3 regions of the Alteromonas sp. ABH4_454 genome follow, and region 3 is predicted to be linked to each of the others. Evidence: predicted binding sites of a transcription regulator. Region 3 holds the regulator's gene; each other region holds the start of a gene.

Region 1 (4,217 bases), 370 kb from region 3:
GATGACGATGGATTTCGGGGCACTATGCAAAGAAATGCCAATAAAAGACAAGAAGCTTCGTGTATTTGGTAACTTGCCTTACAACATTTCAACGCCGCTAATGTTCCACCTTTTTGATCATGCTCATTGCATCGAAGACATGCATTTTATGCTTCAAAAAGAGGTGGTGAACCGACTAGCTGCGGGACCGGGCTCTAAGAACTACGGCAGACTTTCAGTAATGGCCCAGTACTATTGCCATGTGATCCCTGTTTTGAATGTTCCGCCAGGTGCCTTCAAGCCACCTCCGAAGGTAGATTCGGCCGTTGTAAAACTAGTTCCGCATCAAGCTCCACCCGTTGATGTCGAATCGGTAAACACCCTTGAGCGCGTTTGCGCACAGGCTTTTAATCAGCGCCGAAAAACTATTCGTAACTCACTGAAAGACAGCTTAAGTGAGGAAGAAATCCGTGAGTTAGGGATAGACCCAACTTCTCGCGCAGAAGTGCTATCGCTTAACGACTTTGCCACTATAGCTAATGCTGTGTCGGCGAAAGAGCACCAACAAGAGCAATAAGTTCCTCTATGGATGTACTTGATATAAAGGTGCGGGTGAAAACCCGTCACCTTCCTGACCACCTGCCCTCAGATTCCAAGCAGTTCGCGTTTGCCTACCACATTACTATTGAAAACAATAGTGAACATACCGTACAGCTGCTTAGTCGCTATTGGAAGATAACCGACGCTAACGGTAAAACGTCAGAAGTAGAAGGTGATGGAGTGGTAGGAAAACAGCCTATAATGAAAGCTGGTGAACATTTTGACTATACCAGTGGAGCAGTCATTGACACACCGGTTGGCAATATGGAAGGCTACTATGTAATGGAACTAGAAAGCGGTGAGCGTTTTCGCGTTCCTATAAACGTATTTCGCCTAGCCATTCCAAGCATTCTTCATTAAGGTTTCTATGTCTAAAGGTAACACCTACGTCATTGGCGATATTCAGGGCTGTTATGACGGTCTTCGTCGCGTATTGGATAAAGTAGAATTTGACGAGACAAACGACAAGCTGTTTGCTGTCGGTGACTTGGTTGCAAGAGGAGAAGATTCGCTTAGCACATTGCGCTTTCTGAAATCTCTTGGCAGCCAGTTTAATAGTGTTTTAGGTAACCACGACCTGCACTTACTTGCCGTTGTAAACGATATTCGCAAAGCCAAAAAGTCAGATAAGTTAGACCCGCTTCTTAACGCTTCGGATTTAAACGAACTGGTTGATTGGTTGCGGCAGTTTCCTCTAGCGATGAAATTAGATGAAAACTCTGTGATGGTCCACGCGGGACTTTATCCTAAATGGTCTATTGATGAGTGCGTTTCACTTAGTGATGAAGTTAGCAACATCCTTAAGTCCGCTGATTACGCCACTTTTCTTTCAAAGATGTACGGTAATACACCTGACAACTGGTCAGGTAAACTCGAGGATGACGAGCGACTGCGCTTTATTGTGAATGCGTGTACGCGCATGCGGTTTGTTCATACCGATGGCACCCTCGACTTTGATAACAAGTCTCATCCCAGTACCGTTTCTGATTCTGCTATTAGCACCCTAAGGCCTTGGTTTGAAGTAGACAATACAAAGCTTACAGCTAGCCAGCGAGTTATTTTCGGACACTGGGCCGCCCTTTCAGGCCAGACAAACAACTCGCAGTTTGTTGGGTTAGATACTGGCTATGTATGGGGGCAAAGTATGACGCTATTGAATTTAGATACCTCAACTTTGGTTAGCGTACCAGCGTAGAATCATTGTTGTATTCACGTCTTCAGATATGAAACTTGTCCGAATAAGAGCCAGCTTTTCCTGCTCTTACTGGTTGTACCAGTAATAACAATTAGACTTAAGTGCTAAATAAAATAAACATTAAGTCACTGTAGCCGATACACTTACTTGTGAAAGTAACGATGATGTTTCGTTACCTGCTCAGCATTCAAGCATGCATCACTTTATAAGTGCTATATTTTGTTAGCTGAGGCGGGTAATATCGTTGGGGATAAAAATAAAAAACACTCATCCAGGAGTTCCGATGAAAATAACGGTAGCCACACGCGTAATCGGGGGGTTTGTAGCGATTAGCGCACTTCTAATCGTTATAAGTGTTGTGTCACTTTATAACCTCAATTCTATAGGCTCTGCAACAGAAGAAGTAAACGACGTTGCCTTGCCCACGGTAGCAGGCAGTAATGCACTCAAAGCAAGCTTCCTAAATATGGGTCGGCTTACCTTCGAAAGCTATATCGAAGAAGATTTAAGTGATCTTAAGGACAAGAGAGCGTCATTTAGCACTGCCAAAGATACCTTTGAAAATGAGTACAATAAGCTAGCACAAGCCGTTAGTAACGAGCCAGAGCTTAGAAACACGCTAAACAGTGTTCGTGAATCTTATGATGCGTATATTACCAATGTTGAGGCTATGTACAAAAATCACCAAATGTACCTCGACTTGCGAAACAATATACAAGACAAACTAGGTGATGCTGAAGATAACGCAGACGATGCCTCTACTTACCTTCTGGATTTTTCAGACCTAGACGCGGTTCAACGCGATCCCAACCTCAGACGTGCTGCTGAGATCGGTGGTCAACTTGAAACTTCGCTTCTCTCTCTTCTTACTGTTTCATACGAGTACATTAAAACCGAAACACTGGTGCGTTCACAGACGCTCGGTAACGAGGTCGACCTTGTAGTTGAAAAAGTAGTTACCCAGCTAAGCGAAATGGTTGAAGCTGCGGGGGGTCGTGATGACTCAGGTACACTTGATGATATTAACGACTTAGTTAATGACGCCATCAACGCCATAAAAGCTAACGACGGCGTTGTGCAGCTTCATGTCGACCGACTAGAGCGCAGAAATGACGCTGAACAAGCACTTAACGCATCAGATTCAAATATTACGCAGGGTGTTGTCGCACTTGAAAACCTGCTGAATCTTGCTGATAAGAAAGCATCTCATATAGAAAATCAGGTGAACGGTGCTATTACAACGGGTAACACCTTTGTTATTGTTGTTGTTCTCATCTCTATTGCCGTAGCAGCCTTTATTGGCTACGTCACAGTTCGCGCTATTACACGCCCGCTTTATCGCGTAAACGAACTACTTACTGTTGCGTCATCAGGTGACCTTACTCATCGCCTAGACGATTCAGCGCAAGACGAGTTTGGGCTACTAGCAAGAAACTGTAATACGCTAATTGGCAACCTGAAAGAGCTGATTACTGCTATTAACGTTCGCGCAGAGCAGCTAGCTGCAGCGTCGGAACAAACGTCGGCAGTGACGGCACAAACCACCCACTCTATTCAGGATCAGAAATCACAAATTGGCCAAGTTGCAACGGCGACAACAGAAATGCACTCAACGTCGCAACTTGTTGTGCAAAATGCCGAAGATACGCTTAGCCAAATTCGTCATGCAGATGCCGAAGCTGAAAATGTTCGCCAGATATCGCTGGAGAACAAAAACACTATTGAAATCTTGTCTCGCGATGTTCAGGAAGCAGCCGACGTGATTAACAAGCTTCACCAAGATAGTGCAAGCATTGGTGGTATTCTTGACGTTATTCGCGGTGTTGCCGACCAAACTAACTTACTTGCATTAAATGCTGCTATTGAAGCTGCCCGTGCCGGTGAACAAGGGCGAGGCTTTGCGGTAGTTGCAGATGAAGTAAGAACCCTTGCTAGCCGTACGCAAGAATCGACGCAAGAAATCAACGCCATGATTGAAGTGCTTCAAGCTGGGGCTGAAAAAGCGGTGTCTGTCATGGACCAAGGTAAAGAGCAGACCGCGGCTTGTGTTGCACAAACCGAAAAAGCCACGCATGCACTAGATATCATTACCGATGCGGTTCACAAAGCCCATGATGTTAGCTCTCAAATTGAGCAGTCAGCACGTGAACAAAATACCGTATCGCAAGAAATTAGTGAAAAGCTTGAAACCATTGTAGGCATTGCTGAAGAGACGACAGCGGGTGCACAGCAAACGTCTGAATCTAGCCATGAAGTGGCACGTCTTGCCGAAGAGCTACAGCAGTCTATCAGGCAGTTTAAAGTTTAAACACTGCTTACACACTATTTATGAAAGGGGCTCACGCCCCTTTTTTTGTGCCTGTTCCGAAAACACTTAGCAACACTAAACTGAGCATTAATAGGCTTTTCAACGTAGAAACTTTACAAATAACACACTTTAAAA
Region 2 (4,217 bases), 1.1 Mb from region 3:
TTTAGGGTTAAATCTACCGTTTCTTTGACTGTAAATCGCGCCCGTTGAACATTGCTTGAAACCCTATTAATGCAATAATGGCAATCATAAATACAGTAGTTTGTCATAAGGATCTTAAGCAGCGAAACACATCTCCCATCAGGTGTGAAGCTATGGCATATTCCCGAGCCACCAGTAAGCGAACCTATACCGGTCTTTTCGGTTTTCCCAGCTTGTCGTTTACCTGCTGAACCACTGGCGCAAGACGCGTCGTACTTGGCCGCATCGGAAAGAATTTCAAGTTTTTGTATCAGTCTGTCATGCATCGCCGATGTTTACTTCCTTTAACCAATTACATTCAAGCAGCCTAGTATTTTTCACCAAATCATGGATACGGGAATTTTTTTGGCCATAGGCTACGTGGTATTGCGTTATAGCATGTATATATATACAGTACAATTAATCACGGCGACAGAAGGGTAAGATTTAATGTTAGCCTAAGCAGGCTATGGCATAGATGCATGGGTTTATGGGCATGAATTACCAGTGATAATAAAGGTAGGTTTGCTTTTAAAAGAACCTAATATGTCACTGGATTTCAAAAGCCAATATACTTAGAAAGTTCATCTCGAATGTTTTCGTACTTTTCTTTGTACGGCGCTTTGAGCGTCATGTCATCAATAAGCTTAAATAAACGCTTACATTCGTTTATTAACTTCATTTCCGCCTTATCTTCTTTTATGGCTATCTGAAGAAGACATTGAAGCAAGTTAAGTACGACACCAGTGTTAACAGGTGCGAAACCCTGAGCAAGCGCAAACGAGGCTTTAGCGCGCTCAAAGTCTTGTTGCTGGTAGTGTTGAATGCCTTCACGGTTAAACTGCTGATAACTAGCAAGGCTTTTTTGTGCTTTTTGCGCTTGTGTCTTTAGCATGTAAGAACTATTTTGGTCGAGTTCTTCACCTCTCGATGAAAGTAGAGAATTCAACTGCAGCGCGTCGTCGAACTCTCCTAGTTTGTACATAACGTTAATGCTATCTGGAATAAACGCTGTAGGTACTTCTACGTATTTATCATCAAGCTGTATTTGCGATGTATTCAGATGACGCTTTGCATCAATGAGTTTCCCATCAATTGCGCTTATTCTTGCATTTACAATATTGCCAAATATTTCTACGTCGAACTCCCTGTCGATTCTATATAGATGCTCATCGAACTTACCTCGCTGTAACGTAAGTAACGCTTCTTGCTGATACTTATTGCGCTGGCTTTTGTCATCAGCTGATTCAGCAACATCAAGTAGGCTGCGTATCATTGTGCACCAATGTAAGCTTGCTTTGTGCACAGTGCGTTTTGATAGGTTCCAAATTGCTTGGCTAGAGTTGGCTGCTAGCACTAAATCGTCATTTTCCCGACCAATTTCACAAGCTTTAAAATGACGAGGTAATGAAAAGGGCGACAGCTTGATAGCTTCCTTAATTGCATCTAGGGCTTTTTCACCCGCTTCCAAGGCGTGGTGTGCTTGCGCAAGAATATCATGAGCATCAGCATTGAATCGGTTGCGTTTTAACGTTTTCTTGGCAATAGATATCGCTTTTTCATAATCGTTCAACAGCAAGTAGGTTCTACCTATTGCTATTTGTGCCCATAGTACAGGTCTACCTTCGATATACTCTTTTAATACATCTAAAGCTTTTTGAGGTTGAGAGATGCGCCAATAGAGTTCAACTAGCAGTTGTTCGCAGTGTCCTTTGTAGTGCTGGGGGTTTTCTAAAAGAGTCTCAATATGATCTACGGCGCTATTGTATTCACCTTGCTCTATTAAGTTGAACGCTTGCTGAAGAAATTGTCGTTTTTGCCATGCACGAACAATGCGAGACTTTAACTGTACTTGTGAGAAGGGCTTTATTAGAAAATCGTCTGGGCGGCGTTCAATACTGCCAAGCACAACCGGTCGAGCACTATCAGCACTGATAAGAATAAATACTGAGGTGGGGTTAATAAGCCTTCGCGTGCGCAACTCTTCTATGAGTTCATAGCCATTTTTGGTATCAGCGCCCAAGTGTAAGTCACAAATGACAATATCAAATTTATGTTTTTTACAAAGCGATACTGCCTGTTCAGCAGAAGACTTAGTGACAACATCAGACGCACCCATTGAATGCATTAGCCCTTTCAAAAGAAGAAGGAAAGGACGTTGGTCCTCAACAATCAGTACTTGTTTGTTGCTAAATTGCATTTCGAATCCGTGAATAAACCCGCTATCAGTAATTAGAAGTATATCTAACTTTAGAAAATAAGCTTAAGAAAAACATTATCTTGCCGACAACATACGTATACAACAACAGCATTGTGTACGTATGTCGCCAGATTTAGCCTCAGCAAGTGAACAAACAACACTAGACCCCAGTATTTACTGGGAGCGAAGTGGTGTACTTGCTCGAGCGTCATCGCAGGGGGCCTTGTTCTCGTTATACCTTGCAATGCAGCAACATAGCGTAGCTGAGCCGTTTGAAATTGAAGCGGCAACGTCAGACGCTGACACCGCGAATAGTATAGAGGCACAACTTGCGGCGTTAAATCACTACAGGCGACCGTCGTTGTCGGTCAGCGAAAATGAGTGGACAGACATGCATGTGCACTCAAATTTAGTCGCTACTGACTATGAAAGTGCACGCCTTTTTCTTAGTATGAATCCCGCGCCGTTAGCTCAAACCGATGACGCAAAACGCATCCCCGATGACGTTGTAGACAACTGCAGCCTAGCTACCCAGAAACGATTGAAAAAGCAGTATGACAACGCCATAAAAGAAGATAATACGTTACTTTACGATGTTATATCTTCTCAAGGCGACGCCGATGACGAGAAATATGGGAAAGATAAGCACCAAGCTACAACGCCAGACTTTTCTTCATTTGAAAATATCGCCTAGTTTTTAACGCTCAGTTTTGTTATATTCCGCGCCGCATTTTTGCACTGGTCTTACGCTCCAATCAGCAAAGGTTAAAATATGTCTAAATATATTGTTTGCGCAATGTATAAATTTGTTGCGCTTGAAAACTTTAAAGAAATCCGCCAGCCGCTTCTAGAAGCTATGGAAGCAAATGGTATCAAAGGTACACTTCTTCTTGCCCACGAAGGCATTAATGGCACTGTTTCAGGTACTCGCGAGGGTATCGACGCATTGCTCGCTTATCTGAATAGCGATGAACGTATCAATCCTATCTCTTACAAAGAATCACTTCACGACGAACAGCCGTTCTATCGCACTAAGGTGAAACTTAAAAAAGAAATAGTGACTATGGGCGTTGAAGGTATCGACCCTCGCCAAACCGTAGGTACTTACGTTAAGCCTAAAGACTGGAATGCACTAATAAGCGACCCAGATGTGACGGTAATCGACACCCGAAACGGTTATGAAATAGAAATTGGTACTTTCAAGAACGCCATCGACCCTAAAACCGATACGTTTCGTGAATTCCCAGAATACGTAGAAAAAGAACTCGACCCGTCAAAAAATAAAAAAGTGGCCATGTTCTGTACCGGCGGCATTCGCTGTGAAAAGTCGACAGCCTATTTGAAAGAGCAGGGGTTTGAAGAGGTTTACCACTTAGAAGGCGGCATTTTACAGTATCTTGAAGATGTACCAAAAGAAGAGTCTATGTGGGAAGGCGATTGTTTTGTATTCGATAATCGCGTTGCAGTAAACCACGACCTTGAAAAGAGTCATTACGAACAGTGCTACGCGTGTCGACTTCCTATTACCGCAGAAGACAAACAGAGCGATAAATATGAGCCTGGCGTAAGCTGCCCTCATTGCTACGGCACACATACCGACGACCAAATTGCTCGCTTTAGAGAGCGTGAAAAGCAGGTTCAGTTAGCGAAAGAGCGTCAGCAGGAACACGTAGGTACTGAAGCGCGTTTGACCATGGAACAAAAGCGTAAGGAAAAAGCAGAAGCTCAACGTTTACGCGCACTTAAAGCAAAAGAAAATCAGGCGTAGACAGTCAGAAAGAAGGGCGTTACACTCGTGTTTATTGCAGTTGAAATAAGGAATGCGAGTGGACACTCAACTTTCAGAATCTAAAATTGAAGAAATTAGAAAGGACTTCAGCTTTTTCGATCGTGATGGCAATGGCCAAATCGATTTACCTGAGTTCATCGAGCTTCTAACCGTAATTTCACCAAAGACTAAAGCTAGCCACGTACAGGAAGGCTTTAAGCTTATCGATAG
Region 3 (4,217 bases):
TGGTTCATCTATAGCTAGTTCCGGCTCTTCTGCAACGACCTCGGGCTCAGCCGCGACAACTTCTGGCTCGGGCGCACTTGCATTGTCGAAAATGTTTTCATCTGGAGATTCTGGGCGACTGAGTTTGTGTAACAGGTCGACGAGGTGAGCATCCGCCGGCTCTAGCGGCTCTTGTGCTTTTACTCTCTCAAACATTTCAACCACCACATCAGTGGCTTGCAAAATGATATCCATTAACTCAGGCGTTAGCGTTCGTTGGCCATTGCGCATGACGTCAAAAACGTTTTCAGCACCGTGACAAATTTCAACTAACTCAGTAAGAGAAAGGAAGCCCGCTCCCCCTTTTACTGTGTGATAGCCGCGAAAAATTGCGTTAAGCAAGTCCGCGTCTTCAGGATTGTTCTCAAGATCAACGAGCTGTTCTTGTAATTGTTCAAGTATCTCTCCAGCCTCAACTAGAAAGTCCTGTAATATTTCCTCGTCAACATCAAACGACATGCACCCGCTCCCCTAAAAACCTAAGCTAGACAGAAGATCATCTACATCATCTTGACCTGAAACGACGTCATCTCGTTTGTCAGCATCAATAATTGGGCCTTCTGCCTCTACACCATCAACCTTATCGGCCTTAACGCTGGAAGGTTTAGTTTGTTCTGCACCGTCCCGTTCGCCAAACATAGTAAGCATGTTTACAAGGCTATCTTCGACTTCTTTAACCAAGTCGATAACGCGACGAATAACCTGTCCAGTCAAGTCTTGATAACCTTGTGCCATCAAAACTTCTGTAAGTAACTGTGTAAGTTTAGCCGACTGATTCGAACCGTCTTCCAACAATTCGTCTAAGTCTGCACATAAAACCTTAAACTCACCCAACTCGATTTGGCGGTTCATCAGCTTTTTCCACTCTGGCATAACCTTTTCGATCCGCTCCGATAGCAGTTCAGCGATGGGCATACTCGCCTCAACGGCATCCATAGTAGTATTAGCAGCTTTTTCGGTTTCTTCAATTACGTAGGTAAGGCGGGACTGGGCATCAGGGATATCGTCTGTAGCTAGATTTTTGATGCGGTCGTCTATTTGAAAGTTGTTTAATGCGTCGTGGAGTTGACGCGTTAACTTGCCTACTTCAGCGAATAGCTCAACGTTTTCTTTCATTGAGACGGCTTCAAGTAGTGCGTTAGCTGAAGCCTTGTCACCTTCTTCGAGAAAAGTGACAAGCTGCTTTGCTTCTTCTAACGATATTGGAACGTTTACATTCGTTGACATCCAGTAAACCTCATTTATCTGGTGAGCGTCTGGATCAACCTAAACGTTCGAATATTTTATCTAATTTTTCTTTAAGCGTTGCCGCGGTGAAAGGTTTAACGACGTAACCATTCACACCCGCTTGGGCGGCGGCAACGATCTGTTCCTTCTTCGCTTCGGCGGTCACCATAAGTACTGGCAAATGCTTAAGTTTGTCATCGGCTCTAATCGCGCGGAGCAAATCTATACCCTGCATACCAGGCATGTTCCAATCAGTAACAACAAAGTCGAAATCGCCTTGTTGTAACATAGGTAATGCAGTGCTTCCGTCATCCGCTTCCTGAATGTTGGCAAAACCCAAGTCTTTGAGTAGGTTTTTGATGATACGTCTCATGGTTGAAAAGTCATCGACCACGAGAATTTTCATGCTTTTGTCCAAAATAGCCTCCACTGAGGGGTTAATTGTTTTTAATTTCTATTCTTCGTCAGCTTGCCACGATTTCATTCGTGATTTGAGTTTTAACATGGCTTGACTATGAATTTGACTGACTCTCGACTCACTTACGTCGAGAACCTCGCCTATTTCTCTTAAGTTTAGTTCTTCGTCATAGTAAAGTGAAAGAACAATCGCTTCTCGCTCGGGTAATGTCGTTATTGCATGGGCCAGCGCTTTTTGAAATGCGCCCTGCATTAAATCTTCTAACGGTGCATCACTGCCTCGACTTTGCTCGGTAGTGATCACATCTTCCGACACACCTAAATCTTCAATGCCGACCAACTTCCCGGCATTTACTTCATTGAGCATCTGGTGATAATCCTGCAAGCTCACATTAAGCTTGTCAGCAATATCGGAATCTCGTGCGTCGCGCCCAGTTTCACTTTCTACCTGAGATATCGCTTCTGTTATTGCGCGACCATTTCGGTGAACAGAACGTGGCGTCCAATCACCTTTGCGTATTTCGTCCAGCATGGCACCGCGAATGCGGATACCTGCGAAGGTTTCAAAGCTTGCGCCTTTTGACCCATCAAAGTTTCGAGCAGCCTCTAACAAACCAATCATGCCTGATTGGATAAGGTCATCAACAAGTACACTCGCAGGCAGGCGCGCCATCAAATGGTGCGCAATACGCTTAACCAGGGGCGCATGTCTTTCGACTAACTGCGATTTATCTGTTTGCTGTTGATAAGCGGCTGCCTTGCTGTTCAACGTTGACTTCCTACGGCTTTTTCTGCAACTAATTGTTCAATGAAAAATTCTAAGTGACCTCCAGGCTGCGCCGGAATGGGCCAAGTAAGCGCCCTGTTTGCTAGCTTGGTTATCGCTACGGCTGCAGGAGAGCCTGGAAAAGCATCAACAATAGCTGTTTGCTTACGCACTGCTTTGCGAATATTTTCGTCAAATGGCACCGTCGCCACTAATTCTAGTGCAACATCGAGAAAACGCCCTGTCACTTTACTTAATTTGCTAAATAATTCCTGACCTTCTCGTACATCGCGAACCATATTGGCCACAACTTTAAAGCGAAAAACACCGTGCTCACGGTTAAGGATTTTTATCAGCGCATACGCATCAGTTAGTGATGTTGGCTCATCGCAAACCACCACCATGATATCTTGGGAAGCTTTAGAAAAGCTTAAAACCATATCTGAAATGCCAGCAGCGGTGTCGACTATTAATACGTCTATTTGAGAACGCAGCTCGCTAAATGCTCTTATCAAGCCAGCGTGCTGTGTGGGTGAGAGTTCCGCCATTGACTGCGTGCCAGATGTGGCGGGCGCAATCTTAATACCGTGGGGGCCGGTTACTAAAACCTCGTCCAACGTGCACTCGCCAGAGAGTACGTGAGATAGGTTTTTCTCAACTCGCAGGCCTAGCATCACATCTACGTTTGCAAGACCAAGGTCCGCGTCAAGAACCATTACACGCTTGCCCTGCTTCGCCATGGCGATAGCAGTGTTAAGCGTAATGTTTGTTTTACCGACGCCACCTTTACCACCGGTGACGGCGATTACTTTGATTAACCGTGATTGCTTCATTTTTCTTAAGCTACTCGCTTGATCGTCAATCATACTGCTTATGCTGTTTTAATTGCGTTGTTACCACTAGTATGATTCAAACCGTACTTTTTATAAAGCTTTGCAGCAGCGGAAACTAAAGATTTCGCTTCTGCAATCTTAATGTCTTCAGGCACTTTTTGACCATCGGTGACATAACTAACCGGTAGTTGGTATTCAACCGCTGCACTAAGTACCTCTCCTAAAGAGTAGCACTCATCTAACTTTGTGAAAATACAGCCACTTAGTTCAATATCGTCATACGCTTGAATGATTCTCTGCAAAGCCGGATATTGCGTATTGGCTTGCGCTACCAAATATTTTTTAACTTTTGGCATTTGACCATTGTCGAACTGCTTAATTTGCTTAATTAATCGACTATCACGCTGACTAAAACCTGCTGTATCAATCAATACTAGTCGCTTATGACGAAGTTGGAACAATAAATCTGCTAGTTCTTCACTAGTTTGCGCTTTTCGCACAGTACAGCCAATAATTTTTCCGTATGTCGCTAGTTGCTCATAGGCTGCAATTCTATACGTATCAATAGTTATCATAGCTACCGATTCTGCACCGTATTTTTGCGCGTAGCGGGCGGCCAACTTTGCAACCGTGGTTGTTTTACCTGTACCAGTAGGCCCGACTAATGCAACGGCACCTTGTGAGCTTAGTATATCGTTTCCGGTAACATTTATGCGATTAGCCAATAGGTTAAGAAGATATACCCACGCGTCACGTTCGTTGTAATGAGCCGGTGTATAGCTAATCAGCTGAGTTGCTAGTGCACTACTCAAACCCATATCGGTTAATCGCGTGACCAAGTATTGATGAACAGGTTTTTGACGCTTGTTCTTCGCTTCCATTAGGTCAGCAACTTGATACTGCAATACGTCGCGAAGTGAAGCTAACTCTTCTTT

What was found. Region 3 encodes FliA, which starts transcription of late flagellar genes. Its sites were predicted from a motif close to CTAAAGNTNNNNNNNNNNNNGCCGATA; they were not measured.
Region 1: a site for FliA is predicted at 1,888-1,914, ahead of ACYX4W_RS06875 (HAMP domain-containing methyl-accepting chemotaxis protein). Genes of this name have one in related genera too.
Region 2: a site for FliA is predicted at 2,281-2,307, ahead of ACYX4W_RS13155 (VC2046/SO_2500 family protein). Genes of this name have one in related genera too.

Annotation. Positions count from the first base shown of each region.
Region 1 covers NZ_CM149972.1:1,567,721-1,571,937, reverse strand. Annotated here, with positions in the region: gene rsmA (16S rRNA (adenine(1518)-N(6)/adenine(1519)-N(6))-dimethyltransferase RsmA) at 1-556, shown strand, start outside; gene apaG (Co2+/Mg2+ efflux protein ApaG) at 565-939, shown strand; gene ACYX4W_RS06880 (symmetrical bis(5'-nucleosyl)-tetraphosphatase) at 947-1,774, shown strand; gene ACYX4W_RS06875 (HAMP domain-containing methyl-accepting chemotaxis protein) at 2,058-4,082, shown strand.
Region 2 covers NZ_CM149972.1:3,007,887-3,012,103, forward strand. Annotated here, with positions in the region: gene ACYX4W_RS13145 (putative DNA modification/repair radical SAM protein) at 1-305, opposite strand, end outside; gene ACYX4W_RS13150 (response regulator) at 578-2,218, opposite strand; gene ACYX4W_RS13155 (VC2046/SO_2500 family protein) at 2,340-2,912, shown strand; gene trhO (oxygen-dependent tRNA uridine(34) hydroxylase TrhO) at 2,991-3,986, shown strand; gene ACYX4W_RS13165 (EF-hand domain-containing protein) at 4,039-4,217, shown strand, end outside.
Region 3 covers NZ_CM149972.1:1,936,552-1,940,768, reverse strand. Annotated here, with positions in the region: gene ACYX4W_RS08440 (chemotaxis protein CheA) at 1-498, opposite strand, end outside; gene ACYX4W_RS08435 (protein phosphatase CheZ) at 511-1,266, opposite strand; gene cheY (chemotaxis response regulator CheY) at 1,301-1,684, opposite strand; gene ACYX4W_RS08425 (RNA polymerase sigma factor FliA) at 1,721-2,452, opposite strand; gene ACYX4W_RS08420 (MinD/ParA family protein) at 2,449-3,315, opposite strand; gene flhF (flagellar biosynthesis protein FlhF) at 3,321-4,217, opposite strand, start outside.